3 regions of the Brevibacillus sp. NSP2.1 genome follow, and region 2 is predicted to be linked to each of the others. Evidence: riboswitches for the same ligand, from Rfam matches in the RefSeq annotation. Region 2 holds a riboswitch; each other region holds the start of a gene.
What was found. A riboswitch is a leader RNA that binds a small molecule or an ion and turns the genes downstream of it on or off. The one in region 2 is predicted to bind thiamine pyrophosphate.
Positions count from the first base shown of each region.

Region 1: it holds a riboswitch for thiamine pyrophosphate, as region 2 does, so the genes downstream of both, thiO (glycine oxidase ThiO) here and thiC (phosphomethylpyrimidine synthase ThiC) in region 2, are expected to answer to the same signal.
Region 3: it holds a riboswitch for thiamine pyrophosphate, as region 2 does, so the genes downstream of both, thiS (sulfur carrier protein ThiS) here and thiC (phosphomethylpyrimidine synthase ThiC) in region 2, are expected to answer to the same signal.

Region 1 is NZ_CP048274.1:4,750,417-4,760,461, forward strand. It holds gene M655_RS23160 (GNAT family N-acetyltransferase) at 1-374, shown strand, start outside; gene M655_RS23165 (YbaK/EbsC family protein) at 521-1,006, opposite strand; gene M655_RS23170 (MOSC domain-containing protein) at 1,065-1,784, opposite strand; gene M655_RS23175 (NAD kinase) at 1,809-2,606, opposite strand; gene M655_RS23180 (NUDIX domain-containing protein) at 2,711-3,160, opposite strand; gene M655_RS23185 (YugN family protein) at 3,867-4,265, opposite strand; gene M655_RS23190 (LSm family protein) at 4,326-5,303, opposite strand; gene thiO (glycine oxidase ThiO) at 5,384-6,520, opposite strand; TPP riboswitch at 6,677-6,792, opposite strand; gene M655_RS28160 (excisionase family DNA-binding protein) at 6,872-7,090, opposite strand; partial or broken gene M655_RS23200 (glucose-6-phosphate isomerase) at 7,112-8,461, opposite strand; gene M655_RS23205 (efflux RND transporter periplasmic adaptor subunit) at 8,659-9,936, shown strand; gene M655_RS23210 (ABC transporter ATP-binding protein) at 9,977-10,045, shown strand, end outside.
Region 2 is NZ_CP048274.1:2,269,479-2,279,523, forward strand. It holds gene M655_RS11410 (Ger(x)C family spore germination protein) at 1-223, shown strand, start outside; gene M655_RS11415 (hypothetical protein) at 216-452, shown strand; gene M655_RS11420 (GerAB/ArcD/ProY family transporter) at 465-1,823, shown strand; gene M655_RS11425 (ATP-dependent DNA ligase) at 1,863-2,807, opposite strand; gene M655_RS11430 (DUF1904 family protein) at 3,293-3,622, shown strand; one part of gene M655_RS11435 (IS3 family transposase) at 3,694-4,586, opposite strand; one part of gene M655_RS11435 (IS3 family transposase) at 4,586-4,844, opposite strand; gene M655_RS11440 (hypothetical protein) at 5,071-5,256, shown strand; gene thiC (phosphomethylpyrimidine synthase ThiC) at 5,241-6,992, opposite strand; TPP riboswitch at 7,143-7,253, opposite strand; gene M655_RS11450 (cation diffusion facilitator family transporter) at 7,507-8,388, shown strand; gene ku (non-homologous end joining protein Ku) at 8,530-9,498, opposite strand; gene M655_RS11460 (hypothetical protein) at 9,743-9,886, opposite strand.
Region 3 is NZ_CP048274.1:2,617,717-2,627,761, forward strand. It holds gene M655_RS13240 (C39 family peptidase) at 1-302, shown strand, start outside; gene M655_RS13245 (hypothetical protein) at 361-660, shown strand; gene M655_RS28080 (hypothetical protein) at 961-1,083, shown strand; gene M655_RS13250 (thioredoxin family protein) at 1,197-1,508, shown strand; gene M655_RS13255 (glycoside hydrolase family 18 protein) at 1,573-2,856, shown strand; gene M655_RS13260 (hypothetical protein) at 2,934-3,107, opposite strand; gene M655_RS13265 (hypothetical protein) at 3,202-3,429, shown strand; gene M655_RS13270 (DUF2203 domain-containing protein) at 3,438-3,824, opposite strand; gene M655_RS13275 (serine-tRNA(Ala) deacylase AlaX) at 3,939-5,150, shown strand; gene kapB (kinase-associated lipoprotein KapB) at 5,222-5,605, shown strand; TPP riboswitch at 5,647-5,757, shown strand; gene thiS (sulfur carrier protein ThiS) at 5,968-6,171, shown strand; gene M655_RS13290 (thiazole synthase) at 6,177-6,947, shown strand; gene M655_RS13295 (acetylornithine deacetylase) at 6,940-8,235, shown strand; gene tenA (thiaminase II) at 8,244-8,924, shown strand; gene M655_RS13305 (ABC transporter ATP-binding protein) at 8,909-9,688, shown strand; gene M655_RS13310 (ABC transporter permease) at 9,688-10,045, shown strand, end outside.

The DNA of each region.
Region 1 (10,045 bases), 2.5 Mb from region 2:
GGTTTCACAAGCACACTGAAGCTCATCCGCTGCTCGTCGCCGAAGCGGACGGGCAAGTGGTCGGCTATTGCTGCCTTTCTCCTTTTCGCGAAAAGCCGGCGTACAGCAAAACGGTCGAGCTGTCTGTCTACATTGATGCGCAGCAGCGGGGATGCGGTGTCGGTACGGCCTTGATGAGCGACATCTTGCAGCGGGCGGAACAGCTCGGCTACCACACGGTCATCAGCGGCATTACGGGTGGAAACGAGGCAAGTGTGCGGCTTCATGAAAAGTTCGGGTTTACGCTTGCGGGAAAATTCCGGGAGGTGGGCTTCAAATTCGGCGAGTGGCACGATGTGCATTTTTATCAATTGATGCTGGGAAAAGAAGCGTGAAGCTTCCCCTGCGCGCACGAACAAAAGCCGGCAATCCACGCTGTCATGCGGATTGTCGGCTTTGTTTTTGCAAAAAAACGTTTCGCCATTTTCCGAAAAGCAGCAGAACTGCTTGTCTGCCTGCGGCCGGCAAAACGGTCATGTTTTTACGAGGCTGGTGCAGCAGCCGCATCGATCTCGACGGCTTTGGTCATGGCAAGCAATGCCGCGTAGGTGACGGGCAAAAGCGATTCGGCAACGCCCGCAGCCGTATAGACGACAGGGAAGCGCCGCAGGGAAGTATCGACGAAGACGGGCACTTCCTCCTGCAACGCAAACGGACAGACAGCGCCTACGCGATAGCCTGTCACCTTTTCCACTTCTTCGGCGGAGGCCATCTTCGCCTTGCCCGAGCCAAAAGCGGCCTTGACCTGCTTGGGATGGATCTTGACATCTCCCGCTGCGACAAACAGCGCAAACTGGTCGCCAGCTCGAAACAGGATCGACTTGGCGATTTGTCCCACCTCGCTGCCCAACGCTTCGGCGGCTGCCTCGGATGTAGGAAGCGGCTGCTTGAACAAAATCGGTTCGATTGCGGGATCGTACTGCTGCACAAAAGCCTTCACTTTTTCTACAGGACTCATCACGGTCATCTTTCGCACCTCCACTAGCCAGTTGCCGAGGCAAAAGCAGTTTGCCTCGCCTTTTTGCCTACTCCAGAATAAACACCTCGTCGCCCTGCGACACCGTACCTGTCGTCACCACAGAGGCGTACACGCCAAAATGGTTTTCGTGGCGCTTCACGCATGCTTTCAGCACAGCCGGGTTTTTCTGCAGCGTATCGGGGTCGATGTTCACGTACATGCAACGCTCGCAATGCTTGGTAACTTGCAGGGTAACATCGTTGATTTGCAGCTTTTTGCCCAGCCATTTGTCTTCTGCGAACGGTTCGTCGTCTTCGAGCTCGACGATGAGGTTTCCGCGAAAACGTCTCGGGTCAATCCAGTCGCTGCCGATCACCCGTGCCAGCTCGCGCAGGGAGGCGTCCGTCACCAAAAGAATGTGGTCCTCCCAGTTTTTCCCTCCCTCTGTCGGGAGACTGCGCATCGGTGTCACCGCTCTTTTCGCTGTCTCTGCGACATGGGCGAACAGCGACTCTCCCCACGTATGTACGCTGCCGTCACGCGCTTCAACTTGAACGTCGGGGTATGCTTCTTCGCCCGTCTTTTCCCCCATGCTGGCATGGTAGCCGAGCAGCGCCGGGACGACGTCTGCACTCAAATATTTTCCGCCGCGAGAGTCGTCCAGAAAGTAATAAGCCCGATCGCCGTACAGGCCGAAAGCGTCGACCTCCGACGTCGTCAGTTGCTCGCCCTGCATCGCTTTTACCGGATGGCGGAAAATGCTTTGCAGTGTTCCTAGCTTTTTCAATGATATCCACTCCCCCAAGTCTCTCTATCCTTTGATAAACGAATTGCGCACCCTGCTCCAAAACGTCAGTCGCTTGTAGCGGGCGAATTTGACTTTGCCTTGCCCGACACGGCACATAATGGAGCGCACGCCTCTCCACACCGCCTGCTCGCGATCGAGGCCGATCATGATTTCCGGGTTCATGACAATCAGCTCTACTTCGTGATGCTTGGGCAAAACGAGCGAGCTGTTGATCGTCCGGTACGCCTGGTTGTTGATGGAGGCGATTTCGGACAGTTGGATCGCCTCGATGGACGGATGCACGATCGCTCCATCCACGGCTTTGTTGTAGGCTGTACTCCCCGATGGCGAAGACACGATCAACCCGTCGCCGCGAAACGTCTCCAACTCGTCCCCGTTAATGTAGACGCAAGCGACCAACGTCGAGAGGGACGCGTTGCGCAGGACCAGTTCGTTCAACGCCCATTTTTCGTATCGCTGGCCATCTGCTGTATCAATCCGGCACTGGACCGTCGGATACTCGACGATCGCCGGTTCGGCGTGCAGCAGCCGGTCGACGAACTCATCCAGCTCCTCCGGCCGCCAGTCGGCGTAAAAACCGAGGTGTCCCGTATGAATCCCGACATAGGCCGGCTCCATGCCGTATTGATGGACGGCCTCCAGCAGCGTCCCGTCCCCTCCGATTGAGAGCACCATATCAGGCTTGGCCTCCGTTCCGTTCACAAACGTGTAAGGACTGCCTGCCTCGCGCAGCTTTTCCTTCAACAAACGTTCTACTTCCCGTGTATAATCGTCATTTCGCAGTACAGTCGCAATCTTCATGCTGGTCTGCCCTCACTTTTATCCTTCGAAGCGGTCAAGTACGCTCGTTTTGTTGATCTCACTATACCACATGGGAAAAGGAGATGCATGGAAACAGCCGAGTCTCACCATCGCTCTTCGCGGAAAGAGTGGGCGCAAAATTCCGCCAATCGCTTTCGCGTCGAGGGGGTCATGTCGTCCGGGAGCTGGTCCCACAAAAAGTAGCGCATGTCCCGGACTTCATCGGCGTCGATCTTGCCTGTCCCGGGCTGGATTTGGCAGGCGTGGAACAGGGCGATGTGGTCGCGCTTGCCTTCGCGTTCGCTGTAATACAGGTGACAGAGCCTGAGCTCGCCAGCCACGAGGCCGCATTCTTCCCGCAGCTCTCTGCGGGCTGCCTCCCAGAACGATTCTCCTTTTTCGACTCCGCCGCCGGGCAAGTACCAGCCGGGTACATAGGTGTGCCTAATGAGCAGGACGCCTTTTTGTTCGTCGGCCACGATGAGGCGCACTCCGAGAGTCAGCGGCTTGCGGATTTTCCAATACCATTTCGCTATCGCATGGTACCACGCCATGCTGTCGCCTCCTGTCTCCTGTCAGGACGTCGTTTTTCACGGGTGTCTCGGGTCGGTCATTCTGCTGTTAGGGAAATATTACCTGACTAATAGTGGAAAAACAAATCTTTTACAAAGGTTGTTGTTTGTTGTTTTTGGTGATGCGGGGAAAAAGTGAAAACATTGAAAAGAGCGTTTGCCCGTTGCTGTTGGCGAGGCGAGGGAAAAAGCAAAAACATTAAAAAGCCCGTCTGTCGTTGCTTTTGGTGAGGCGAGGAAAGAGGAGAAATCGCTGGAGCTTCTTGGGATACCCGCTGGGGGCTGGACTGCCCGGCTCCGGGGAAAAAGCAAAACCGCGTCCAAAGTGGTCGATTCAGGATGTGTCTCAGAGTGGACGCTTAAAAGCGTGTTTTGCTTTTTCCCCTCCACCTCGGTCGGTATCCCAAAGAGCTTTCGCGGATTTCTCCTCTTTCCTCGTCAGCGGCTTGCTTGAGTGGGCGTGGGTTTTTTAAAAACGTTTTTAAAGAGTTTTTCAAAGACGGTTTTCATGCTAGAAAAAATAACCACCCGATCCGGGGTCCTCAGGCAAGATTTGCTGCCCTCAATCTGTGCAATACTTTCTGCAAACAGAACAGGGCTGAAAAAGCAATTTCATTGAAAATCCATTCCTCGCTGCTGCTTTCAGCAAAGCAAAACAAAAAAGCAGGCCTGCTCCAAGGCCCGCTTTTCATCCGAGACGATTTTCCAGTTCTTTGACGATGGCCTCGGCCTTGCGAATCCAGCGGGGGTCGATCTCGGCATCTTTGTCGAGCGGCTCCTGGAACTGGTTCATCACGGCTGAAGCGACGGGGGCGTAGTAGCCGATATCTTCCTCTACGCCTGTGTTGTAGACGTGGCGCAAAACAAACGGTTCGCCCAGTTCCAGCCACGCGTCGGGGCTGTCGAGCTCGCCCTGCAAGACTTTTACCGGGAGGCGGAGGTACACGGTGTTCCTGTCGTCAAGGGTGCGGTCGAAATAGCCGTGTTCGTAATCCCAATTCGCCAGTGTAAAATGCGGCTCGAGCGACTCGCGGAAATAGCCGAACGTCGCCTTCGTCCCTGGTAAGCTGCTTTGAATTTTCTTCATTTGTATCCCCTGCCTTCGTCACATACTACTGGTAGTGTGCGCCAAAACGGCGGGTTGTACTCACAGGCGAGGGCAGGCAAAACGAGCAACAAGCCTCGCTGCCGGAATTGCGGATGGCAAGAGGCTTGGTAACTCTATGCTTTCAGGTTTTAGAGCAGCGCGATCGTCAAAAGCGTAAACAAGGCGAGCGGAATGATTCTTTTGCCTCTTCGGCACGGACGGCGGCGTTTTTTCCTCGGCAAGACGACTGCAGCCGGAGGTGGTGGCGGCGGTGGGTACGGGTAACACGGCTGAGGCGGGTAGGGCGGGAACGGTGGGAACGGCGCCATGTACGGATTGAAGCCGGAATAAGGGCTGACGAAAGGAGCGCCCTCTCCAAACGGACTCACCTGGCCGTACGGAAAGCTCGGACTGCCAAACGGACTTACTTGCCCATATGGCTGGCCCGGACTGCCGAACGGGCTTACCTGCCCAAACGGCTGATTCGGGCTGCCGAACGGACTTACCTGCCCATACGGTTGACCCGGACTGCCGAACGGGCTTACCTGCCCAAACGGCTGATTCGGGCTGGCCGAACGGACTTACCTGCCCATACGGCTGATTCGGGCTGCCGAATGGGCTGATCGGAGCGTATGGATAGCAATCGTCCGCGTAAGGGCTGACTTGACCAGCAGGAGGCCGATTCGGCTGGCTGCTGCTGCCAAGCGGACTGACATCGCCAAACGGCTGGTATCCGCCATATGGATAGCCGTAGGGAGTCCAGTCCGGGTACATGCCCCAGTCTCCATGCGATTTGCGGCTGGCTACCTCTTCGAACTCGTAGTCGTCTTCCTCTGCATCGGGATCGTCCACTTCCACATATACATTCTGATCGTCAAAGTCCACGATCACGCCTTCAAAAATCTGGCCGTCAATCGCTTCAATGCGCACCTTTTTCTCGACGTGTTCTTTGCATATGTTGTGCACATTTTCACGCATATCCTTTATCAGACTGACCGTCTGGACGTCAGCCTGGTACAGGTTTTTTTCAGACTGCATGGAAACTCCTCCCCTTCTGGTGTTTCTTTATTACCATATACAGGTGCCCATGGGGAGGTGTACCGGGTTTGCAGTTCGGACTAGCCCATTTTGTTCGACGTTTCGTCTGTTTTTGCCAAAAAGCGGGATGGCAAAAACGGCGTCAGACGCTCTGTCTCGCCTTTTTCCAGGTAGTCGGCCATCCATTTCGCGGTAGCCGGGGACAGCAAGATGCCGTTGCGGAAGTGCCCTCCGGCAATCGAAAGCCCGTCCCAGCCGGGCACGGGACCAAGCAGCGGCTTGCCATCTGCGGTAGCTGGCCGCAGTCCGCCCCACGCCTCCAGAAAAGCAGCGCCGTGCAAGGCCGGGACGTACGGCATGACTCCGTTCAGGATGCTGGCCAAGCCCGCCATTGTAACTTCGCGCTGAAAGCCGCTTTCGTCTTCTGTCGCGCCGATGACGATTTTCCCGTCCTTCTTCGGCGTGATGTAGCCGGATGTGCCAAAAATGACGGTGCGAAGCGGGATGCCTGCGGAGGATACCGCCGCGATCTGGCCGCGAACCGGGCGAACGGGAATCGAAACGCCGAGCATTTCCAGCATGATGCCCGCCCACGCGCCTGACGTGATGATCGTTTGCTCCGCCCGCAGCGGTCCAAGCGAACTCTCCACGCCGACTACCCGGCCGCCTTTTACCGCGATGCCGCTCACGACACAGCCTGCGTGCAACGCGACGCCTTGCAGCCGGCATGCTGTCACCAGAGCGCGCAGCAGCATGCGGTTGTTGATATGCCCTTCGTACGGAGAGTAGATGGCTGCCTGCGCCTGCTCGGTCAAAAGCGGCTCCACCTCAGCCAGTTGCTGCCGCTCCGTCAAAAGGTGGACGCTGTGCCCCGCTTCTTTTTGCCAATGGTACTTCGCCAAAAGCTGTGCCTGCTCGTCATCGTTGAGCGCGACCGTCAGCAGCCCTTCCAGGCTGAGCTGGACGTCCCCTCCGGTAAACTCTTCCAGCTCGGCCGCCCACTGCGGGTAATAGGCCAGCGAAGTCATGCCCAGATCGAGCATCGGGCCTGGGGCCGTAAACTCCTTCAACGGCGCGAGCATCCCCGCCGCCGCAGAAGACGCCTGTCCGCCCCATTCTCCCTGCTCGACCAGCGTGACGCTCCTTCCTCTTCGTGACAACTCATAAGCCAGACTTAATCCGATAATTCCTCCACCCACTACGAGACAATCGCTCAATTTTTCTCTCTCCTCGCTTGTTGTAATCTCTTCGGGGCCGTTCGAAAGCGCCGTTGTAGCCAAAAGCCCCTGGCGCAGTCGACAAAATGAAAAAAACCACCTTCTCCTTCGCAGGAAAAGGCGGGCTTCATACGCATCGTAACCAAATAAAAAAGCGCTGTTTGCCGGCAACCGTATCCCTGCGCCGGCATGATCCGGATCAGGTGCAATGGGTCGACGGTCGTTGCTTCCATCCTCTCAGCCCCGCATGAAGGACTCCCCGAGTTGCTTGATCTTTTATTTTCGTTCACCCACCAAGTATAGTCCTCTTGGGCGCGATCTGACAAGATGGTCTGCGCTTTCATCCTCAGCTTAATCCTCGTCTTTCACATCGTAGCTTTCCGGAACCGTCTCGTGACGCGCCGCTTCCTCGAACTCGCGAAGCTTGCGCATTTCCTCCAGATGGTGATTGAACTGCTCCTTGTTGATGATGTACTCGTTGCCGTCGTGGAGAGCGCGGATTTTGCCCTGATGAATTTTTTCCAAAATAAACGTTTCAGGAAGCTCCAAATACGCCGCTGTCTCCTCCACAGTCAAATACGTCTTGTTCTCGCGCAATCTTGCCTCCAGTTCCGCTTTCTGCTGCTCGAATCCAGGTTTTCCCAGAAGGGCGAACATGTTGGCCTTGTACGCCTCCACCCCGGGCTGATCGAACGGGTTGACCCCTAGCAAATAGCCGCTGATCCCGCACGCCTTTTCAAAAAAGTAGATCAGGGCGCCGAGATGGTACGCTGTCGCCTCTGGCATCTCCACAAGCAGGTTCGGTACGCCGCCATCTACATGGGCCAGTACCGTTCCCTCGAAAGCCTTTTTATTGACAAACCCCATCCGCTTGCCGGACAGGAAGTTCAACCCGTCCACATCGAGCGGGTCCTCCTGCACGGTCACGTCGACGGCGGGCTTGTTCACCGTAACAACCGTTTCAAACAACTGCCGCATGCCGTCCTGTATGTACTGCCCCAACGAGTGCAGGTCCGTGGAAAACTCGGCTGACGCGGGAAAAATTCCTTTGCCGTCTTTTCCTTCCGACTCCCCGAAAAGCTGCTTCCACCACTCCGCGAAAAAGCGGAACTGCGGCTCGTAGCTGACCAGAAGCTCCACGGTTTTACCTTTGCGGTACAGCGCATTGCGAATCGCCGCATACTGGTAGCACGGATTTTCGTACAAATCCATGACCATGTAGCGCTCGCTCGCGTCTTGCGCGCCCTTCATCAGCGCGTCCAGATCGGCCCCGCTCACTGCGATTGGCAACAGTCCGACTGCGGTCAGGACGGAAAAACGTCCGCCGATATCGTCCGGAATGACGAAGCTTTCGTACCCTTCGTCCTCCGCGAGTCTTTTTAAGGCGCCGCGCGTTTTGTCCGTCGTAATATAGATGCGCTTCTTCGCCTGCTCGCGGCCGTACTTGTTCTCCAGCCAGGTGCGCAGCAGCCGAAAAGCGATCGCGGGCTCTGTCGTCGTGCCCGACTTCGAGATGACATTGATGGACACGTCTTTTCCTTCGAGCACGTCCATCAGATGAGAGATATAAACCGGGCTGATATTGTTCCCGACAAAATAAATTTCCGGAAAACGCCGCTTCGACTTCGGCAGCAAATTGTAAAAGCTGTGGCCCAAAATGTCCAGTACAGCTTTCGCCCCTAAATATGAACCCCCGATTCCAATTACCAAAAGCACATCCGAATCAGCCTGGATACGCGCCGCCACCTGGCGAATCCGCTCAAATTCAGCGCGGTCGTACCTCTGCGGCCAATCAACCCAACCGAGATAGTCTCTGCCTGGACCCGTTCTTTTGTGCAACATCTCATGCGCCTGCCCGATCGCCGGGGCAAGCTGCTCCCACTCATGCTGTCTCACAAAGGCGCGTGCATTAGAGTAATCAAATCGAATCGCTTGGTTCATGGCTCCCCTCCCAAGGAACGTCATCTATTTTCTTATCTTATCACGCCAAAAGCCAGAAAGTTGCTTTCCGTCAAAACATCACAAAATGTGAGCAAATCGTGAACAATTCGCCACAAGTGTTACCTTTTTCCAGACCTGGCGTAAGACTTCACCGAGCAAAGAAATAATACGGTTCCTAACAGCAAGGAGAAATGAACATGAAAAAACGGTGGTGGATCATCGGTTCCGTGGTCGTCCTGCTCGGTGCGGGCTTCGTCGGAATCAACATGATGGGCTCTCAGCAAGCCATGGGCATGCCGGTAAACATCGGGGCTCCGACCAAGTCAGTCCTGGAGAGCAAAATTTTGACCTCGGGGATCGTCACGGTAGAGGACAAGCAAAAGCAGTATGCCAACGTAACCGGAACCTTGCGCGAGTTTGTGGTGAAGGAAGGCGACAAGGTCAAGAAAGGCCAGGTCATCGCAAAAATCGACACCTCGGATGTCGACGGCAGACTGCTTGATCTGGAAGCGCAAATGGAAGTAGCCAAAGCCAATCTGGCAAAAGCCCAGATCGGGGCAGAGCCGGAAGAAGTGGCGCAGGAGCGCGAGCGGGTCAATCAGGCCCAGCGCGAATACGACGCAGCCAAACGCGAGTACGATCGGATCCAGCAACTGTTCGCTTCGGGGGCTTCCACGCAGCAAGAGTTGGACAAGGCCAAATCTGTTTTGGACAACGCCCAGTCTTCCCTGAATGTCACGAAGCAACAGTTTGCCCTCAAGCAAAAAGGGCCGCGCAAGGAAGACATCGCCGCCCAGCAGGCGCAAATCAACAAGCTGGCCGTAGAGCGCAGCCAGTTGGAAAAAGAGCGCGTGCAAAGCGTCCTCGTCGCGCCGATGGACGGAACAGTCATTGGCGTGGCGGCCGAGAACGGCCAATACGTCAGCAAAGGCACGGAAATTTTGACGCTGGCCAACCTGAACAACCTGCTCATTCAGGCTGATATTAACGAGTCGGACGTCGGCAAACTGAAAATCGGCCAGTCCGCGACGATTGAAGGAATTACGCTGGGCAAGCAACTGCTGAACGCCCAAATTACCCGGATCGCGCCGATCGCGACCACTACGCAAAGCAGTTCGGGCCAAGGCGAAAAAACGCGCGTCAAAGTCATCCTCAAGCCGCAGGGCGATTTGAGCGCACTGAAGCCAGGCTTCCACGTGGACATCAACATCATGGTGGAAAAAATCGAAAACGCCCTGCAAGTTCCCATCGAGTCCGTTCAGCAGGACGCCGATGGCAGCACCTTCGTATGGATCTCCGCTGACGGCATCGCCAAGAAGCAAAAAGTCGTTACAGGCACAGAAAATGAGCTGTTCTCCCACATCAAGTCGGGACTGTCAGGAGACGAACAAATCATTTTGGGACCTGTCGACGCTCTGAGCGAAGGAGCTGCGGTCATGCCGATGAGCGGCGGTGCTGCTGCGCTGGGCATGTAACGACTGGACGCGTTCCACGTAAAAAGGAGGTCAGCCGACAATGCTTCAGGTAGAAGGCTTGACGAAATCATACAAGACAGGCGATACTACCCTCCCGATCCTGAAAGGC
Region 2 (10,045 bases):
CGTGAAGAACACGTTGCAGTTAATGCAAAAGTATCGGACGGACACAATTGGAATGGGCCTTATTATGGCCAGACAATTCCCCCGGGAGTGGCGGGAAACGTACCGGGACCGTTGGAGTGAAGAACTGCCGGAAATTACGTTCACGATCCGTTCCAAGGTGGCCGTCGAAGATATCGGGCAAACGACGAAAAACATCACAAAGGAAGACCGCGAGAATGAATAGATTGTTTTTATGTTTGTTAATCCTGATGCTGGTGTTTTCCTTTTTCGATTTTTTCTTCAAGCGCAAGCAGATGCAGCGAAGGCAGCAAATCGTCATTTATACGATTTACGCCCTTTCCGTGCTCGGATTGTACGCGATCCAATTTCAGCATACCAGGATGATACCAACCGACTTTTTTTTGAACATCCTCACGCCACGGGTGAAAATGTGGATCGACCAGATCCTGTAGAGGAGGGAGCGCATGATACACAAGCAAGTCGTCAATCATCGGCAAATCGCCTGGCTGGTCGGAAGTCTGCTGATGACAGGGATGATGATAAGCTTTTTGCGGTCGGTTGTGCAGGTCGCCAAGATGGATTCGTGGTTCTCGCAAATTCTTCCGGCTTGCTATGCCTTGCTCGTCGCCTATGTATTGTCGGAGCTTGTGCGCGCCTACCCGGGGAAAAACTTGTTCGAGATCATGTTCATCATCTGCGGCAAATGGTTCGGCGGCTTTATCAACTGCTTGATCCTGTTTTATATTTGGGTGATCCTCGCCCTCGATATAAAAGGGGCTGCCGACTTTTTGCATATCTCCCTCTTGCCGGAGACGCCCTTGGAAATCATCCTGCTTGTGTTCGTTCTTCTGTTGATGTACTACGGCAAAACGAGCCTGGAGGTGGCGGCGAGGGTCAACGAAATTTTTTTTCCCGCCTACTTCATCATGTGCCTGCTGCTCTACTTTCTTTTGATGAACGAGTACAGCATCGAGCGGCTGGAGCCGATTTTGAGCACGAGCCTGGATCGGATTACGATAAGCAACCTGCTGCCGATCGGCGTTTACGGAGACATTTTGCTGTTTGGCGCTTTTTTGCACGCCAGCAGCGAGCCGCGTCTCCTGTTTACCGCCATGAAGCACGGAATCATGATCGCCTGCTTCACGACCACGCTTACGGTGCTGATTCTCCTTGGGGTGATGGGCTACGTCATTGCGGGCCGACTCAATTTTCCGATCTACATTCTCGTGCAGCAAATTCACCTGACGGACTTTCTCGACCGGGTGGAAATGATTTTGTTCAGCTTGTGGTTTCCTGCGTTCAGCATTAAAGTCATCGTCGCCTATCTGGCCTTCCTCGTGGGCGTAGGATCGTTTGGCGGACAGTTGCACTACAACACGTACAACGCGCCCACCGGCTGCTTCATGGTGGTGACCTCGCTGCTCGCCTTTCCCAAGGTGTCGGATATCAACCAGTTCATCAGCTACAGCTTTCCGCTGCTTGTCGTGCTTTTTCAGGTGCCGCTGCTCCTGTTTCTGTTTATCGTCGCCCGCCGGAAAAAACGGGAAGAAGGCCAGGCTCTGATTCCGCGAGGCACGAAGCTGCACCGCTTTTACCGGATGATGGTGTGGGGGGGAGTATTCAGCATTGCAGGCTGTTTCCTGACGATCTTGGTCGGGGATCTGCTGCGGGACAAATCTCCGGCGGCAGGGATCGCGACGGCCATCGCCTACATCGTGTTCCTGGTGATCGGGGTGTTGACCAGCTACGGAGAAATGCAGGCCCTCAACCACGGCAAGCAAAGGCTGGGGCGGCCCAAGCAGCAAGGCAGTTTTCGGCAGTAAGGCCCGTCGTTTTGCCCGCCTGTATGCTGGTGCTGCGGTTTACGCTTCGAATGTGCACTGGCGGGCAGGGGAGTCGACGAAGCCCTGGATGCTCGGCTGGCGCAAGGAGTGCCCGTCTGCCCACTCTGCGTACTGAATTTTGGCTGTGAGCTGCGGCTTTAGCCAGATGGTGCCGTTGATGCGCTCCGGCTTGTTATGAAAAGGCATGTCAGCCTGGATCAACGGCTGAATCGTTTCGGTCAAGCTGCGCCAATCGCTGTGGGTCAGCTTTCCGGTTCCGGCATGGCCGATATACCAGAGAGCGCCCTTGGCGTCGTAAAGCCCGAGCAGCAAGGAATTGACCGTCTGATCCCGCATCGTCACTCCGCCTACCACCGCGATCAAATCCCGGTAGTTTTTTTTCTTTTGCCAGCGCGCATCTTTTCCGGCGATGGCATACGTGCTGGTCAAATCTTTGATGATGACGCCTTCCATCCCTTGCTGCTCGATCGTCTGAAACAACTCCCGGCCACTCGTAAAATTGTCGACGAGCTGCACCGTGGGCGTCGGGGAGATGAGCTTTTGCAACAGGCGCTGGCGCTCTGCCAGCGGACAGGCCGTGACCCATTCGCCGTCTGCGTACAGGACGTCAAAAATCATGTAGAAGATGGGGACCTGACGCTTTACGGCTGCGATTTTTTCCATCCGTCGCAGACCGTCCCTGCGCATGACCTCGTAAAAAGAAGGCTTGCCATCTGCACCAAGCGCAACGACCTCGCCGTCGAGAATGACGGACTGCGCCCGGCAGTAGTCGGAGATTGCGGCGATTTCCGGGTAGTGCAAAGTCCGCTCGTTAGCCTTGCGATTGTACAGCTTGACCGAGTTGCCGTCGTAGTACGTCAACAGCCTGATCCCATCCCATTTGACTTGCGCAATCCAGTCGGGGCCATCCGCGATGTCATCCGTCGTCGTCGGCTCGAAAGGAATAATCGGCGTTAGCTTCATGGTAGCCTCCCGTATGTGCTTGGTGTCTGCCATTTGTACGGTGTCACCATTCGCGATCGTCTATGCACGGGTCAGGACAGAGAGTTTTGATTGAATTTTAAGAAACTTCTTTATTGATTAAGTATTGTATTTGCGTTATACTAGGAAGCAGTTCACGAAACATCATGCATGATTTGAAACGCGTTGGAAACAGTATGGATGGGCTATATCTGACAGACTTTTGACCTCCTATCGTGGTACGTCCACCACAAGTGCGCAAGGAGAAAGTCATTTCTGGATATAGTCCTTTTTTTGTACAGAGAAGAATGGATAAGATTCTTAGTAAGTATAGGGGCAACCAAGTTGCTCGCCTTCACTTTTCTTCATTCTTTTTTCGTTGATCCAGAAATAGACTGTAGTTTATAATTACTGAGGTAATGATTTTGGGAACAGCTTCGGCGTGCGTTGCTGTTGCTGGCCGCCTGTTCCGGAAAGAAGGAATTGACTTGCCGTTTCTTCGCTTTAAAGGCTTTGAAAAAGAAAAGCTGCAATCGGTATCGCCCCTTATTATAGAAGAGTTTGCCCGCATCGCGGAAGTGAGCCAGGAAAAAGTCAAGCTGGAGCTGCTTCTGGTCGAGCAGTTGACGAACAGTCCGTTGTCGCTTGAAATCATGATGTTTCCCCGGGAGCAAAAGCAGCACGACCAGATCGCCAGCACGATGAACCGGATTTTGCAAAAGCAAGGTTTCCAGAACGTCCATATTTTCTTTATCCTGCTGTCGCCCGAGCTGTATTATAAGGAAGGGCTTCCTTTGCAAGTCAAAGTCTCAGGCTGAAGCGAGCAGGTGAAAAGACCGCCATCCCTGGTCATAGCCCCGTCAAGTAGACACTAAAAAAAGACGCTATCTTAAGCGGCGATCGATTCCCGGTATTGGACTGGGGAGAGGTCGCCGAGTTTTTTCTGGAACCGTTCTGTATTGTAGAATTCGATGTATTCAGCGATCAGTTTGCGAGCGTGAGCTATATCTCTTGGTTTCTCCAGATACAACTTTTCCGTCTTCAGGTGTGAAAAAAACGATTCAACACAAGCGTTGTCGAAGCAGTTCCCCCGTCTGGAATGGCTTCCGGTTAGCCCTTGTTCTTGCAACAGATTTGCGTATGTCTTGGTAGTGTACTGGAATCCTTGGTCGGAGTGCAGGATCGCATCTCCATTACCCAGTTGCTTCACCGTAGACAGCACAAGATCAAGATCGTTTCTCTCCGACACTTCCCAAGCAACCGTTTCGTTATTATACAGATCCAGGACCACGGACAGATAAATGAAGTCATCGACGACTCGAATATAGGTAATATCGGTTACATATTTCTTTCTAGCCTCGTCCGCAGCGAACTGGCGATTAAGGACATTGTTGAACACGATGGAGGGCTTGCGGCCGGCAAATGGACGCTTTTTGCGGATCACTGAGCGGATGCCCAATTCTCGCATCAGTCGGCGAACTTTCTTCGTATTTACTTGTAGTCCCTCTTTGCGTAGAGCCGTGCGCATTCGTTTATACCCAAAGTATGGGCGAATGCGGTGAATTGCCAGTATATGTTCCTTTAGGTCGGCATCCTGCTCCACACGTACCTTACGAACCTTCTCCGTCGCCTTCCACTTGTAGTAGCCCGCCCGGGAGACCTCCGCTATTTCGCATAGCATGACCACAGCGTACTTGCGACTCATTTCTTCGATCGTCCTAAACCGGGTTTGCTTATCCAACTTCCCTCCCCGTGTAGATTTGGATTGAGCTTTTTTAGGTATTCGACCTGCGCTTTCAAGTAGTTGTTCTCTTCCTCTAGACTGCTGAAATACTTCTTGATCCATCGCCCTCTATAGTCTTCAAACGTTTCACCGTTTTGCCGTTTCTGTACCCACTCCCGAATCTGCGTCTTACTTTTAATGCCTAATTTCTCCATTATCATTGGGTAGCTCCAATGCTCCTCAACCCGCAAACGTACTGCTTCGCTCTTCGTTGCTTCGTCATATTGCTGCTGTTTTTGCCCTTTACGTGGCGGCATAAGAAAATCCCCTCCGGTCAACAGTGTTGATCTCATCATACCATGAGGTCTTTTTTCACTGTCTACCATGAGGGGATAATACCACCCACTGTCGAGGATGGCGGTCTTTTTTGTGCATAAGCTGCTTATCCAGTACAAGGGGCAATTAAGGCTGGGGCCGAGCCATTGGCGCAGCCAACTTTCCTAGGTGTGGCAGGGAAGCTGTCTAATAATAGAGGCTTTCCGTTTGCAAGCATTTGGCACAGGTGCGGGCGAGGGGGGTCTCGACGAACTCATGCGCGCACGCTTTTTGCAAATGGGCCAGTTGGCGCTTCAGACGTTCAAGGTCAACCTCCAGGCGCGCGATCTCTTTTCGCAATTGCAACACATCTTCAATCGTCTGCCACCTCCGGGCGCTTATTTGTACAGTTGACTTCCTTGCTCGCGAAATTCGCGGGCTTTTTCTTGCAGGCCCGCTGCGATGGCGGCAGGCTCGATCCGCTCCTGCTCCTGGGCCTGGTGGCGGATGTCGTGCGAAATTTTCATGCTGCAAAATTTCGGGCCGCACATCGAGCAAAAATGCGCGGACTTCGCTGCTTCGGCAGGCAGCGTCTCATCGTGGTATTCGCGGGCGCGCTCGGGGTCGAGAGACAGGTTGAACTGGTCGTTCCAGCGAAACTCGAAGCGGGCTTTGGACAAAGCGTCGTCGCGCTGTTTTGCTCGCGGGTGGCCTTTGGCCAAATCCGCTGCATGAGCGGCGATTTTATAGGCGATGAGACCGTTGCGCACGTCTTCCTTGTTCGGCAGGCCGAGATGCTCCTTGGGCGTGACGTAGCAGAGCATCGCGGTGCCAAACCAGCCGATCATCGCGGCGCCGATCGCCGAGGTGATGTGGTCGTAGCCGGGCGCGATGTCTGTCGTCAACGGCCCGAGCGTATAAAAAGGCGCCTCGTGGCAAATCGCTAGTTGTTTGTCCATGTTTTCGCGAATGAGGTGCATCGGGACGTGGCCGGGTCCTTCAATCATCACCTGCACGTCGTGCTTCCAGGCGATTTTCGTCAGCTCGCCGAGTGTCTCTAGTTCGGCAAACTGGGCCTCGTCATTCGCATCTGCAATCGAGCCGGGGCGCAAGCCGTCTCCAAGTGACACGCTGATGTCATACGCCTTGAGAATCTCGCAAATCTCTTCGAAATGCGTGTACAAAAAGTTTTCCTCGTGATGGGCGAGACACCACGCAGCCAGAATGGAGCCGCCGCGCGAGACGATTCCGGTCACGCGCTTCGCGGTCAGCGGAATGTAGCGGAGCAGGACGCCGGCGTGAATGGTGAAATAATCGACGCCTTGCTCTGCCTGTTCAATCAGCGTGTCCCGGTAGACTTCCCAGGTCAAATCCTCCGCTTTGCCGTTCACTTTTTCAAGCGCCTGGTAAATCGGTACGGTTCCGACAGGCACCGGGCTGTTGCGGATGATCCACTCGCGCGTCGTGTGGATGTGCTTTCCGGTCGACAAGTCCATGATCGTGTCCGCGCCCCAGCGCACCGACCAGATCATTTTTTCGACTTCTTCTTCCATTGAGGAGCTGACGGCAGAAGTGCCGATGTTGGCGTTGACCTTGACGTGAAAATTCCGGCCGATAATCATCGGCTCCGCTTCCGGATGATTGATATTGGCGGGAATGATCGCGCGGCCTGCCGCCACCTCAGCCCGGACGAACTCCGGCGTGACGCCTTCGCGGATGGCGATGTACTCCATCTCCGGCGTGATGATGTGACGGCGGGCGTAGTGAAGCTGGGTGACCGTCTTGCCTGGCTTCGCCCGTCTCGGCTGATAGCCTTCGCGCGGGAAAGCGGGCATCTTCCCTGCGCTGTCGGCGTTGCGGATTCCGTCGTCCACAGGCTTTGGCTCGCGGCCGGCATAGCTCTCCGTATCGTCGCGCTCCTCGATCCAGCGCTGGCGCACGAGCGGCAGCCCTTTGTTGATGTCGGCGACATAACCTTCGGCCGTGTATTCGCCGCTTGTGTCGTACACGCGCAACGGCGGGTTTGGTGTGGTGCCGTACAGCCCCTCGGTAGGCGATAGCGCAATTTCGCGCATCGGCACGCGAATGTCGGGGCGGCTGCCTACCTCGTATACTTTGCGGCTTCCGGGAAAAGATGAAATGGATGACATAAAAAACCTCCTTGGCTTGGTTGCACGAAAGCGCGAACCTTGTAGGGAGGCGAAAGAGGCCCGTCGCGAAAAAACGCCACATGGGAACATGCGACGCCAGACGCGAGAGTAGAGAAGAGACGGGTATCCGAAAAAAAGATACGCGTCGCTAATCTGTCATATGGACATTCCTCCGCTGGCATTACCCAGTTCAGGTTCAACGGTCGATGGCACAGTACCATCCTCTCAGCCTGGTGATTTCCAAGCTCCCGTGCTTGTTTTTGGTTGTCGTTGCAAGATTAGGATACCGGAGAACAGCCGTGCTTGGCAAGAAAAAGTTTCCAACAAAAATTGCCACAGGGCAACACATTTTCCCCCCCTCTATACTCATGAATCGGACTAAAACTGTTTCTGTAGACCCACACGAATTGCGTCTGGTACGATGAAATTCGAAAAAACGAGAAACTGCTTTTATACGTTCTGTTCTAAGGCTTTGGGCGAATAGGGCGATTGAGATTTTTTGAGGTGATGGAGTGTGAATGTATATTCGGATCTGAAGCAAGGAGAGCGGGGTGCGTGGGTCAGCATTATCGCCTATATTTTCTGCTCGGCGTTAAAAATAGGGGTTGCGGTGCTGACAGGCTCGGCAGCGTTAATGGCGGACGGGCTGAACAACTCGACGGACGTGGTGGCGTCGATTGCCGTGCTGATCGGGCTGCGCATTGCCCGCAAGCCGCCGGATCGCGACCATCCGTACGGCCATTTTCGCGCGGAGACGATCTCTGCCCTGGTCGCGTCGTTCATCATGCTGTTTGTCGGGCTGGAGGTCATTACCGGAGCGATTCCGACGCTGTTTGATACAAACCAGACTGCTCCCGACTTGTTGGCAGGCTGGACGGCGCTGGCGACTGCGGTCATTATGCTCGGGGTCTATCGGTACAATCACCAACTCGCCGTGAAAACGAACAGCCAGGCGTTGCTCGCGGCCGCTGCCGACAACCGCTCGGATGCCTTCGTCAGCATCGGGACGTTTGTCGGAGTGGCGGGCGCGCAGTTCCAACTGCATTGGCTCGACCCGCTGGCAGCGCTCGTGGTCGGGGTGATTATCCTGAAGACGGCGTGGGATATTTTCCGGGAGGCGACGCATCGCTTAACAGATGGCTTCGATGAGGGGCAACTGGAGGAGCTGAAGGAGACGATCTTCTCCATTTCCGGGGTGAAAGCGATCAGCGACATCAAGGCGCGTTATCACGGCAGCAGCGTGCTCGTTGACGTCGTGATCCACGTCGATCCGCAGTTGAACGTAGTAGAAAGCCACACCATCACCGAAAATATCGAAGAACGGATGAAACGTGTGCACAAAATCAATACGGTTCACATTCATATCGAACCGGAACAACAGCTCGCAAAAAGATAAGCAAAAAACCTGTCCGCAAATGGGGCAGGTTTTTTTGCGCAGACGTTATCCGGTAAGGCTAAGGCGTCGCCAATGGCTGCGCGCAAGCCAAGTGTTCTGCTTATGGCTTCGCACCGCACCACCAACTGTTCCAACGCCGCTTTACACAGGAGTGGCTTTTTTGCGGCGAAGCGTTTTCGTTGTCGAGGTCGGACCGGGACTCGGTTTCCCCACCGCTTCTTTGGCAGGGGAGGTTGTCTTGTCCGCTTTCTCCGCAGAAGCGGCCCGTTTGCGCCCTGCTTTCGGCTTCGCGGCTGCCGGGGAAGGCTCCGGCGCAAGCTTCACGGGACTGCCCGTAGTGCCTGCTGTCGAGGCCAGGCTTTCCTTCAAAGCTTGCATCAGGTCGATCACATTCGTGCGCGCAACCGTCGGAGCGGTGGCGATCTCCTGGCCCTCCAGCTTTTTCTCGATCATTTTTTGCAACTCGACGCGGTATTCGTCGGTGTACTTGGCGGGATCGAACGGAACGGTCATGTTGCCGATCAGCTCTGTCGCCATTTTCAGTTCGTTTTCCGCGAGCGGGACAGTAGCCTCCGGCAAGGCGGGCACTTGACTGACCGGGCGCACCTCGTCCGGGTAAAAAATCGTTTCCAGCATGATGCAATGCTCGTACAGCCGAATGACGGCGAGACTTTGCCGATTGCGCATCGTCACCTGGGCGACGGCGATCTTTCCGGTCTGCTCCATGGCGGCGCGCAGCAGCGCATACGCCTTTTCTCCCGTATCTTGCGGAGACAGGAAGTAGCTTTTGTCAAAGTAAACCGGGTCGATCTCCGACAAGTCCACGAAGTCGAGAATTTCAATGGCGCGGCGCGTCTCGGGCGTGATCGCCTCCAGGTCTTCGTCGTTAATCATGACAAAATGGCCTTTTTCGTACTCGTACCCGCGGACGATTTCGCTCGGTTCCACTTCCCGCTGGCAATGCGGGCACATTTTGGCGTATTTGATCGGGGTGTTGCATTCCTTGTGCAGTTGGCGAAAGCGAATGTCCCGTTCCTCTGTTGCCGTAAACATGCGGACGGGTATATTGACCAGGCCGAAGCTGATTGAGCCTTTCCAGACGGTGTGCATATGATTCCTCCAGTACGGACTGTTTTTGCGTGGCTGCGACTGTTTTTGTTTATTGTTTGTAGCCGACAAGCGGATGCCGCGAGGGAAATGCAGGCGGGGAAACATTGTCATCGTCGCCAGCCGGCATGGAAATAGCGAAGAACTGTAAACGTAGACAAAAAAACTGCACCTCCAACTGTTAGGTGTATCTAACAATCGGGTGCAGTTCAGATGTAGCGACTGGCTTTTTTAGCTTGTGTTCGCGTTATTGGCCGTGCTTGATAATGTCGGACTGGTCCGCGCGCGACTGCATTTCCCGCGCTTGCTCGACGCCTGTTCCGGTACGGTCGGCAATGGACTGGGCCTTGGACGCTTTCAGCTTTTGCGCGGACGGTTGTTTTTCTGCCATGTCGATTCCCCCTTTTGGAATAGGTGCAAGTAGTATGCTCCCCCTGCGGGCAAAAAAATACCCCCTCGCCAAAAGACGATGGGGCAGCGGTTCAACTCCTCCCGCGCGGGGAGCGTCGGCACGGAATGCTCCTATCAGACACGCCGTGCGCCAAAGTGA
Region 3 (10,045 bases), 350 kb from region 2:
ACACTAATGAACATGGAGGTAAGTATTCTGTTAAAACAAATAGTTTCAATAATTTCACTACCTATAAATCGGAAATTAGAGCAGATAGACCTCTAGCAATTAAATTCGATGATTGGTTTGTGTTTGACGATAGTTGGGGGGATGAATATGTTTATGATTACCATTGGACAACAGGAGTAGGATATATTGAAGGTGATGGCGATGAAATAATGTATATCCATGATAGTGTAGGCGGTGTTGCTTATATCGATTATGTAACTCATGAGGATATTGTTACTATGGTATCAATAGATATTAATTAGTTAATAGTACGTCTAGGGTAAGTAAGAGACTTACTCTAGACGTAAGGAGATATAGAATATGCTGAAACGAATTATAAAAATCGTTGGGGTTCTTTTGATCCTAGCAGTTCTTGTTAGTGGATGCTCTGAATTCTTCGGAACGATCAATGGTAGAATAGCAGCAAACAAACATGCTATTGAGTACATAAGCAAGAAATACAATGTTCCTATCGAACAACTTGGAGCAGATATACCTTCTTATAGATATGGACAGCGATTGTATGTTACAGGTATCAATGATAAACAAGAACAAAAAAAGTATACTGTATATGTCAGAATGTGGGGAGAGGGTGAAGTTATGAATATTTATGAGGAATGATAAATGGACCTCTGTCAATAGATTAAATACACTAAACCGAGAGAATTACGTAAGTGAATCAGAGTTTATGTTCGTATTGGTTTGGAGAGATACCCGATTAATGAGTGGAGAAGCATGTGATGTATCGACTTTCCCAAATTTACTTGACACGAAGGTAAGACCAATATTGGACTTTCATCAATCCTCTTTACACGGAGTTAAGACGAAGGATAACTTTGTGTAAAGAGGTTATTTTTCTATGCGTAAAAGTATGACAACGCCTTAAAGATAACTGCCGTGTTGCAAATCATGCATGAAGGAATGAAAGTCTCCCCTGTTGCGAAAGCTTCAGGCCTTCCTCCTACGACGCGTAGCCGATGGGAGTATGAATATCAAACACACGGTGATGAAGCCTTTGCAGGTAACGGGAAACGTATCAATTGAGATAGTTGGCTGTGCGTTCATTTCCGTTCTTTTCCTTTTCCCTCCGCCCATTGACAAGGCATTCCCGACATGCCTAGCATAAAGAATCAAGAAAAAGGAAGGGAAGGCGCCAGATGCAAGAAATCGACACCACCACGCTCAACCGCCTTTGCCAACAAAACAAGCCCTTCGCCTTGTTCATCTACACTCCCATGTGCGGCACCTGCAAGCTGGCGGAGCGGATGCTGCACGTCACCAGGGAAGCGCTCCCGGGGCCGCTTCCGTTGTACCAGCTCAACATCAACACGGCCGCAGCCCTTGCAGAGCGGCTGCAAATCACGAGCGTCCCGGCCCTGTTCCTGTTTCGCGGGGAACAGGTCACAGGCAGGCATTATGCGCTGCGCTCCGTCGGTTATTTGTACGACGTGCTGAAAACACTCGTCTAGACAAACACCTATCTCCTTCGTCCTGAATAAAAGAAAGAGAGACATATTGCGAAGGGGGAGGCGCATGCAAATCCATGTCGTGGAAGAAGGACAGACGCTGTCCGGAATAGCAGCAGCGTATGGGACGACGGCTGAGGAGATCGCGGAGGCAAACGAGCTACCCGATCCGGGCAGGCTCGTCGCGGGACAGGCGATGGTGATTCCGATTGTCGGGAGCTACTACTGGGTCAGGCAGGGAGACACCTTGTACACGATCGGGCAGCGCTACCAGATCAGCGCAGCCGAGCTGGCCCGCGTCAATAACATATCGCAGTACCGCCCGTTGCAAATCGGGCAACGCTTGTACATCCCGCCCCGTCCACGTCGGGCGGCGGATTTCAACGCGTATGCGGAGCCGCGCAGGACGGTGTCGGCAGCACTGGAAGCGGACGTGCGCACGGCGGCACCGCATTTGACGTACCTGGCGCCGTTCAGCTTTCGGATCAGGCGGGACGGGACGCTGGCCCGGCCGCCATTGAACGATTTTCCTGCCATTGCAAAAGAAAACCAGGTCGTGCTGATGCTCGTCGTCACCAACCTGGAAAGCGACCAGTTCAGCACCGAGCTGGGCGGGCTTATCCTGAACGACCAGGAGCTGCAAAACAAGGTGCTCGACAACATTTTTCAAACGGCGAGAGAGCTTGGGATGGGGGACATCCATTTCGATATGGAGGCGCTCCCGGCTGCGGATCGCGAGGCGTACATCCGCTTTTTGCGCAGGGCTCGCGACCGGGCGCACGCTCAGGGGATGATGATTTCCGTCGCTTTGGCACCGAAGACGAGCGCCGAGCAGCAAGGCAGATGGTACAGCGCCCACGATTACCGGGCGATTGGCGAAATTGCCGACTTTGTCGTCATCATGACGTATGAGTGGGGCTACAGCGGGGGGCCGCCGATGGCCGTGTCACCGATCGGGCCTGTGCGTCGCGTCCTCCAATACGCGCTGACCGAAATGCCGGCCGAAAAAATTTTGATGGGCCAAAACTTGTACGGCTACGACTGGACGCTGCCTTATGAGCAGGGGACGACGGCGAGAGCGTTGAGTCCGCAAGCGGCGATTGCCTTGGCGGCGCGGGAAAACGCCGTGATTCGCTACGATTACCGGGCGCAGGCGCCGTTTTTCCACTATACGGCAGACGACGGCAGGCGGCATGAAGTATGGTTTGAGGACGCCCGCTCGATTCAAGCCAAGTTCGATCTGGTGAAGCAACTGGGCATACGCGGAGTCAGCTACTGGAAGCTCGGTTTGCCGTTTCCGCAAAACTGGCTGTTGATCGAAAGCAACTTCCGCGTCCGCAAACGGGCGTAGCGAGAAGGCGTGCAATCCACTTTCGGCTTGTACGCCTTTTTCGTTTTCCGGCTGGTACTTTTTTCGCCGTGTGCCTGTCAGCCAGTCAGGAGGGCGCACGCTCCTTTTGTCTGCTGGCTGGCGCAGTTCCCGGCAATGGACGACGACTCGTTGCAGAACAGATAGCGGTTCGTCGCCAGAGGCGGGTACAAAACAGCCAGGCTGTCCGACAAAACGAGCCTCTCGCTGTTTCGCGCGTGCTTTTTCAGCAACGCCGGGCCGCTGCAAGTGTTGGCCCGGTCACGTTTTCGATTGGCAGCAATCGTGGTATGATGGAAAAAGAATACGTAGAAAAGGAGAGAAAGTATGGGAGAATGCAAGCTGGATCACAGCAAAGAGGATGTGCAAAAGAAGTTGGCCGAGCAAGCGCCGTTTTTGTCCGAAGAGCGGGTAGGACAGTTCCAGCGCATGCTGGAAGGAGAGCTTAGCCAGGAGCGTTTGAACGAGCTGTTTCACCTGTTGAAAAAATACGATCTGGCAAGCCCGGAAGAGCGCCTCGTGCGCGAACAGCAGATGGATCGGCTGTTTGGCTAAAAAAGCCGTCACCGGATCGGCTTGCGGCCCATGAAGCCCTCGCGCAACCCGTGGTAGTGGGTGATGGATTCCTCGCCCTCGCGCCAGCACAGGAGCACTTCTTCGCCGTCGATGATCGCGGGAAAGTCGAACAGGCCGATGTCGATGTCCTTCACCTGGATGCCTTTGCCGATCAGTTGGGTGACGTGCATCTTCGCTTCCAGTTCGAGAAACTCAAGCTGGCATTCCACCGAAAAGAGCGCCTCTTCGTCAACGGGCTGCTGCTTTTTGATTTGCTCGCGCTTTTGATACATTTCGTAGAAAGAGCGCTTCGATTTTTGCAAAAACGAGAGTTCTTCACGTACATAGGGCAACAAGTCGTTCGCTTCCTGAAGCGTAAAGATTTTTTTGTTCACGGATCATCCCTCCACGATCTCTATTTTATTAGTATAATATCACCCTTGGCGGGAGAAAATGGCCGGAATGGAAAAAGCGCAAATGGCTTTCCGCTCCGGCGGCAAGGAGCAAAGATGGAAGACAGAATCTATTATCAAGATGCGTATGCGACAACGTTTTCGGCGCGCGTACTGCGGCAGGGCACGGAAGAGGATGGAACGCCGTACGCTGTGCTGAGCCAGACGGCGTTTTACCCGACGGGAGGCGGACAGCCCGGGGATGTGGGCACGCTCAGAGAATGTCGGGTCATCGACGTGGAAGAAGTAGCGGGCGAGGTGCGTCATCGGCTGGAAGCTCCGCTGCCGGAGGACTGCGCGGAAGTGGTCGGGCAGATCGATTGGGACCGCCGCTTCGATCACATGCAGCAGCATGCCGGACAGCACATTTTGTCCGCCGCGTTTCTGGAAGTCGCGCGGGCGGAGACGGTCGCGTTTCATTTGGGAAAAGAACGCGTGACGATCGACGTGCGCCTGGATGAGCTGACAGCGGATTTGTGGGAAGCAGTCGAGCAGCGGGCCAACCAGGTCGTGCTGGAAAACCATCCGATCATCGCCCGGTTTGTCGACGACGAGGAGCTGGCTACGTTGCCGCTGAAAAAACAGCCGACGGTCACGGAAAATGTCCGCGTCGTCATCATCCCCGAGTACGACTACAATCCGTGCGGCGGCACACATCCTGCGCGCACGGGCGAAGTGGGCATGATTAAAATTCTCGGCTGGGAGCGCCATCGCGGAAACATCCGGCTGGAGTTCATCTGCGGCTTGCGGGCTTTGCGGGATTACACGCGCAAGCAGGCGGCTGTGCGCGAGCTGGCGAAGCGGTTTGCGACCAGCGAGGCGGAGCTGATCGCGCAGGCAGAGCGCGTACTGGCCGAACGGGACAGCTTGAAAGCAAGGCTCGCCGACGCCGAAAAGCAACTGCTGGAAGGCGAAGTCCGAAAGCAGCTTGGCGTGGCAGAGCAAGTGGGAACTGTGCGTGTCATCGCGCAAGTTTTCCCGGACAAAACGATCCAGCAACTGCAGCAGTTCGCCCAGCTCGCAGTCGCGGAGGCGCCGGACGTCGTATGCTTGCTGGCCGCAGCGACTGACGAGAAGACCCAGCTTGTGTTTGCGCGGGGGCAGGACGTGAACGTCGCCGTCAACCAGCTTATCAAGGAGACGCTGCCGTTGATTGCCGGAAAAGGCGGCGGCAATCCGGCGATGGCGCAGGGCGGCGGTCAACCAGCGCCTGCTGCGGACGAAGTGTTGGCGCACGCCCGCAAGCTGCTTGCCCAGTCGCTGGCCTGACGGACTAGCTGTGGGCAAGGCCGTTCACGCCTGGCCCCTACCATGATGGATGATGCGAGGAGGAAACGACGATGTTTTGGAACCCCGGCGATAAAGTTCGCGTGACGCAGCGGACAGGAGAATATATCGCGGAAGTGCTGGAAATTCACGATACGAAGCTGTTGGTCAAGGTGCTGGCGGTGACGAAATACCCGCAGCAGGGCGACCTGCATACGTCCTACGAGGTGGATGTGCCGCTGTTCCACCAGCGCCCAGCGCTCTCCTACCAGGAAAAATTCATGACCCCGGCCGCATCCGTCATCCGCTACAACGGCGAAGTGCCGGACTACAAGGAGTCCGTGCGCAAAGCGATGGAGCGGGAAATGGAGAAGCTGAAAAAAATGGCGGCCTGGTCCGAGCGCTGCCTGGTTGAACTGGAAGCGATGTACAAGGAAACCTTTACAAACACGAAATAGAATGGTACTGTAATACTCGAACGTACGACAATTTCATAGGTTTACTACCAAACGGGGGCCGAGCATCGTCGGCTGAGATTGTAACGAGCGTGTTACTGACCGTTGAACCTGACCTGGGTCATGCCAGCGGAGGAAGAGGTATATGAATCGATTTCACGGTGCGGCAGTTGCGGCGTATTTGCCGGAATGCTGCTACCAGATGATGAGATCAACTCAACCATCCCACGGCGGATGGTTTTTTTCTTCCATCTGTCCGATGGGATACATATACGGCTTCCACCGTTTGACTGGGGTGACTTCCGGCAAGCGAGGGAGGCCGTTTTTTCGTCCCTCGACAGGTGCCATCAAGAAGGAGGAATACAATGGTTGTTGTGCTGAACGGAAAAACAGCAGAGCTGTCGGCTGAGATCAACACAGTCCGCGCCTTGCTCGCTTCGTATTCCCTGCAAGAGAAGATTGTCGTCGTGGAGCGCAACGGAAAGATCATCGACCGCTCCCAGTATGAACAAACGCCGATTGCAGACGGAGACCGCATCGAAATCGTTCATTTTGTCGGAGGAGGATGACCAGCATGGATACATGGAAAATTGGCCCTTACGAGTTTCGCTCCCGCCTCTTGCTCGGGACCGGAAAATTCGCAGATTTGGAAACGCAAGGAAAAGCAGTCGAGGTGTCGGAAGCAGAAATTTTGACGTTTGCGATTCGCCGGCTCAATTTGGAAAATCCGCAAGAGCCGAACTTTTTGGAACAGCTCGACCTGAAAAAATTCACCCTGCTGCCGAACACAGCGGGAGCCTATACGGCAGAGGAAGCGGTGCGTATCGCCCGTCTGGCGAAAGCATCCGGCTTGTGCGATATGATTAAGGTGGAGGTCATCGGCGACCCGAAAACGCTGCTGCCTGACCCGATCGGCACGCTGGAAGCGTCGAAAATACTGGTCGAAGAAGGCTTCATCGTGCTGACCTACACCAACGACGATCCGATTCTCGCCAAGCGTTTGCAGGAAGTGGGCGTGCATGCCGTCATGCCGGGCGCGTCCCCGATTGGCTCCGGACAAGGCATCGTGAACGAAAACAACCTCCGCTTCATCATCGAGGACGCCAAAGTGCCGATTATCGTGGACGCGGGCATCGGTTCGCCAGCCGATTGCGCGAAAGCGATGGAGCTGGGCGCTGACGGCGTGCTGCTGAATACGGCAGTCGCGCTCGCGGACAATCCGGTGCTGATGGCCGAAGCGATGAAGCTCGGCGTGGAAGCGGGGCGCAAAGGCTTCCTCGCAGGACGGATCGCGAAAAAGCGCTACGCGTCGGCGAGCAGCCCGACAGAAGGGATGATTGAGTAGCGTGGACCGACTGACAGAAGCGGTAGAATCGATTTCCAGGCGCAAAGAAGAGTTGTTTGCCCTCCTGGCAGAGCTCGTTTCCCATCCGACTGTAAGTCCGCCAGCGCGAAACAGCGACGCGGCGCAAACGGTACTCGCCCATCGGCTCGCGGCCATCGGCTTTGAGGTCGACCGCTGGACTGTCTACCCCGGCGATGACAACGTCGTCGGCCGACTGCCGGGCAGCGCTTCCGCCCAGGCGAACAGCCTGATTATCAACGGGCACATCGACGTCGCGGAAGTCGGCGACGATGCGAGTTGGACGTATCCGCCGTTTTCCTTGACGTGCGGCGCAGACGGGCGGCTGTACGGACGCGGTGTAGCAGACATGAAAGGTGGACTGGCTGCGAGCCTGTTCGCCATCCAGATGCTGCGCGAGCACGGCGTCGAGCTGGCAGGCGATTTGCTGTTCCAATCGGTAATCGGCGAGGAAGCGGGCGAAGCCGGGACGCTGGTGGCGCTCGAACGCGGCTACCAGGCGGACTACGCCGTCGTCGTCGACACGAGCAACCTGCACATGCAAGGGCAGGGCGGCGTGATTACCGGCTGGATCACGATTGAGAGTCCGACGACCTTGCACGACGGGATGCGGGCGAAAACGATCCATGCCGGAGGCGGCGTGCGCGGCGCGTCTGCGATTGAAAAAATGGCGAAAATCATTACGGCGCTGCAGGAGCTGGAACGCGACTGGGCTGTGATGAAGGCGTACCCCGGCTTTGCGGCTGGCAGCAATACGATCAACCCTGCCGTGATCGAGGGAGGACGCCATGCTGCGTTTATTGCGGATCGCTGCGCGCTCTGGATTACGGTTCACTTTTATCCGAACGAATCATACGAACAGATCATTCGCGAGATCGAGGACCATGTCGGACGCGCAGCGGCGGCCGATTTGTGGCTGCGCGACCATCCCCCTGTGTTTCGCTGGGGCGGTCGCTCCATGATTGAGGAGCGCGGAGAAATTTTCCCGTCCCTGGAGCTGGACACGGAGCATCCGGCTTTGGCGCAGTTGCAAGCCGCCTATGAGAGCGAGCTGGGCGAGGCCCCTGTGGTGAACATGTCTCCTACCGTCACAGATGCGGGCTGGTTCGCGCACGCAGGCATTCCCGCCGTACTGTTCGGCCCGGGCGAGCTGAAGCACGCCCATGCCGTCGATGAGTCGATTGATCCTGACCAGCTTGTCCGGTTTGCCCAGATTATGGCCCGTTTTATCGCGAACTGGTGCAACACGCCAAAGGAAGCGAAGGAGTGAAAAAAAGCATGGCAACCTTTACAGACCGTTTGTTACGCAGCGTCGCCCCGATCTGGGAGCGCGTTCACCAGCATCCATTTGTAACCGGCCTTGGTGACGGCACGTTGCCTGTAGAGTCGTTCAAATTTTACATGAAGCAAGACTACATCTATCTGATCGATTACGCCAAAATGTTCGCGCTCGCCAGCGTGAAGGCCTACGATCTGGAGACGAGCGCCCGGTTCGCCGCCCTGCAGGAATCGACGCTCAACATGGAGATGGAGCTGCACCGCCAGTATGCGGCGCGCTTCGGCATTTCCCGCGAGGAGCTGGAAGCGACCGAGCCGTCCTTTGTCATGCTGGGCTACACCAGCTACATGCTGCGAGTCGCGCACCAAGGCTCGCTGGCAGAGCTGGTCAGCGCGCTTTTACCGTGCACGTGGAGCTACTGGGAGATCGGCAAGCGGCTGGCGCAGGTAGAAGGGGCGCTGGACCACGAGCTGTACGGCGAGTGGGTGCGGATGTACAGCTCGGACGAGTTCGGACAGCTTGCGATCTGGCTGATCGACATCATGAACGAGCTGGCAGACGGGAAAAACGAGCAGGAGCTGGCGAGACTGGAAGAGTATTTCGTCAACACCTCCAAAATGGAGTACATGTTCTGGGATATGGCCTATAGAGAGGAAATGTGGCCGTGCGCGATCAACTAGCTTTCTCCAACGTCCGCTTTTCCTACACAGGCACGCCGATTCTCGAAGACTTTGATCTGCGAGTGAAAAAAGGCGAGTTCGTCAGCATGATCGGGCCAAGCGGGATCGGAAAAAGCACGTTGTTTCAGCTTATCGCGGGACTTTTGCAGCCCGAACAGGGAGAAATCCGGCTGGGCGAGGAACGGATGGAACAGCGGCTGGGGCAGGTAGGCTACATGCCCCAGCGCGATCTGCTCATGCCGTGGCGCACGATTGTGGAAAATGCCGCCTTGCCGCTGGAGATCAAAGGCGTGCCGAAAAAGGAAGCGCATGCGCGCGTCCGGCAAGAGCTGCCCCGGTACGGACTGCACGAGTGGGCAGACGCCTATCCTGCCCAGCTTTCCGGCGGCATGCGGCAGCGCGTCTCTTTTTTGCGGGCGCTCTTGTCCGGGACAGACCTGATGCTGCTCGACGAGCCGTTCAGCGCGCTCGATGGCATTACGCGGCTCGACATGCAGGAATGGCTGATGGAAAAATGGCAAGAGACAGGCAGTACGATGCTGATGATTACGCACGACATCGACGAGGCGATCTTGCTTGCTGACCGCGTGATCGTCCTGCTGGGCAAGCCGATTCGCCAGCCTGTGGAGCTGCACGTGTCGATTCCGCGGCCGCGAGCAGTGGGCAGCCGGAATCAGCCCGGCTTTCTGGCCTTGCGCGAACAAATCTGGGCCTTGCTGCGCACAGAGCAGTCCAGGTTGCAATCGCTGGGGAGGGAAGCGTGATGGGCAGAGGGATCTGGTTCGGCATTTCCATCGCGCTGTTTTTCGTCGCCTGGGAGGCTGTTTGCCGCCTGCTGGCTGTGCCGCCGTTCATCTTGCCGCCGCCGAGCGCAGTCGTGCTGGCGCTGTGGGAGCTGCGTGGCTCGCTTCTCGGGCTGCATTTGTGGGCGACCTTGAAGGAAGTGCTGCTCGGCCTGTCTGTCTCGATCGTGTTTGGCGTTTTGCTCGCTTTTGCGATGAATATGAGCCGAGTCGTCGAGCGACTGGTCTATCCGTATATCGTCATATCCCAAACGATTCCAATTATAGCATTATCCCCTGTTTTTATTTTGTGGTTCGGATACGATTTGTCCGGAAAAA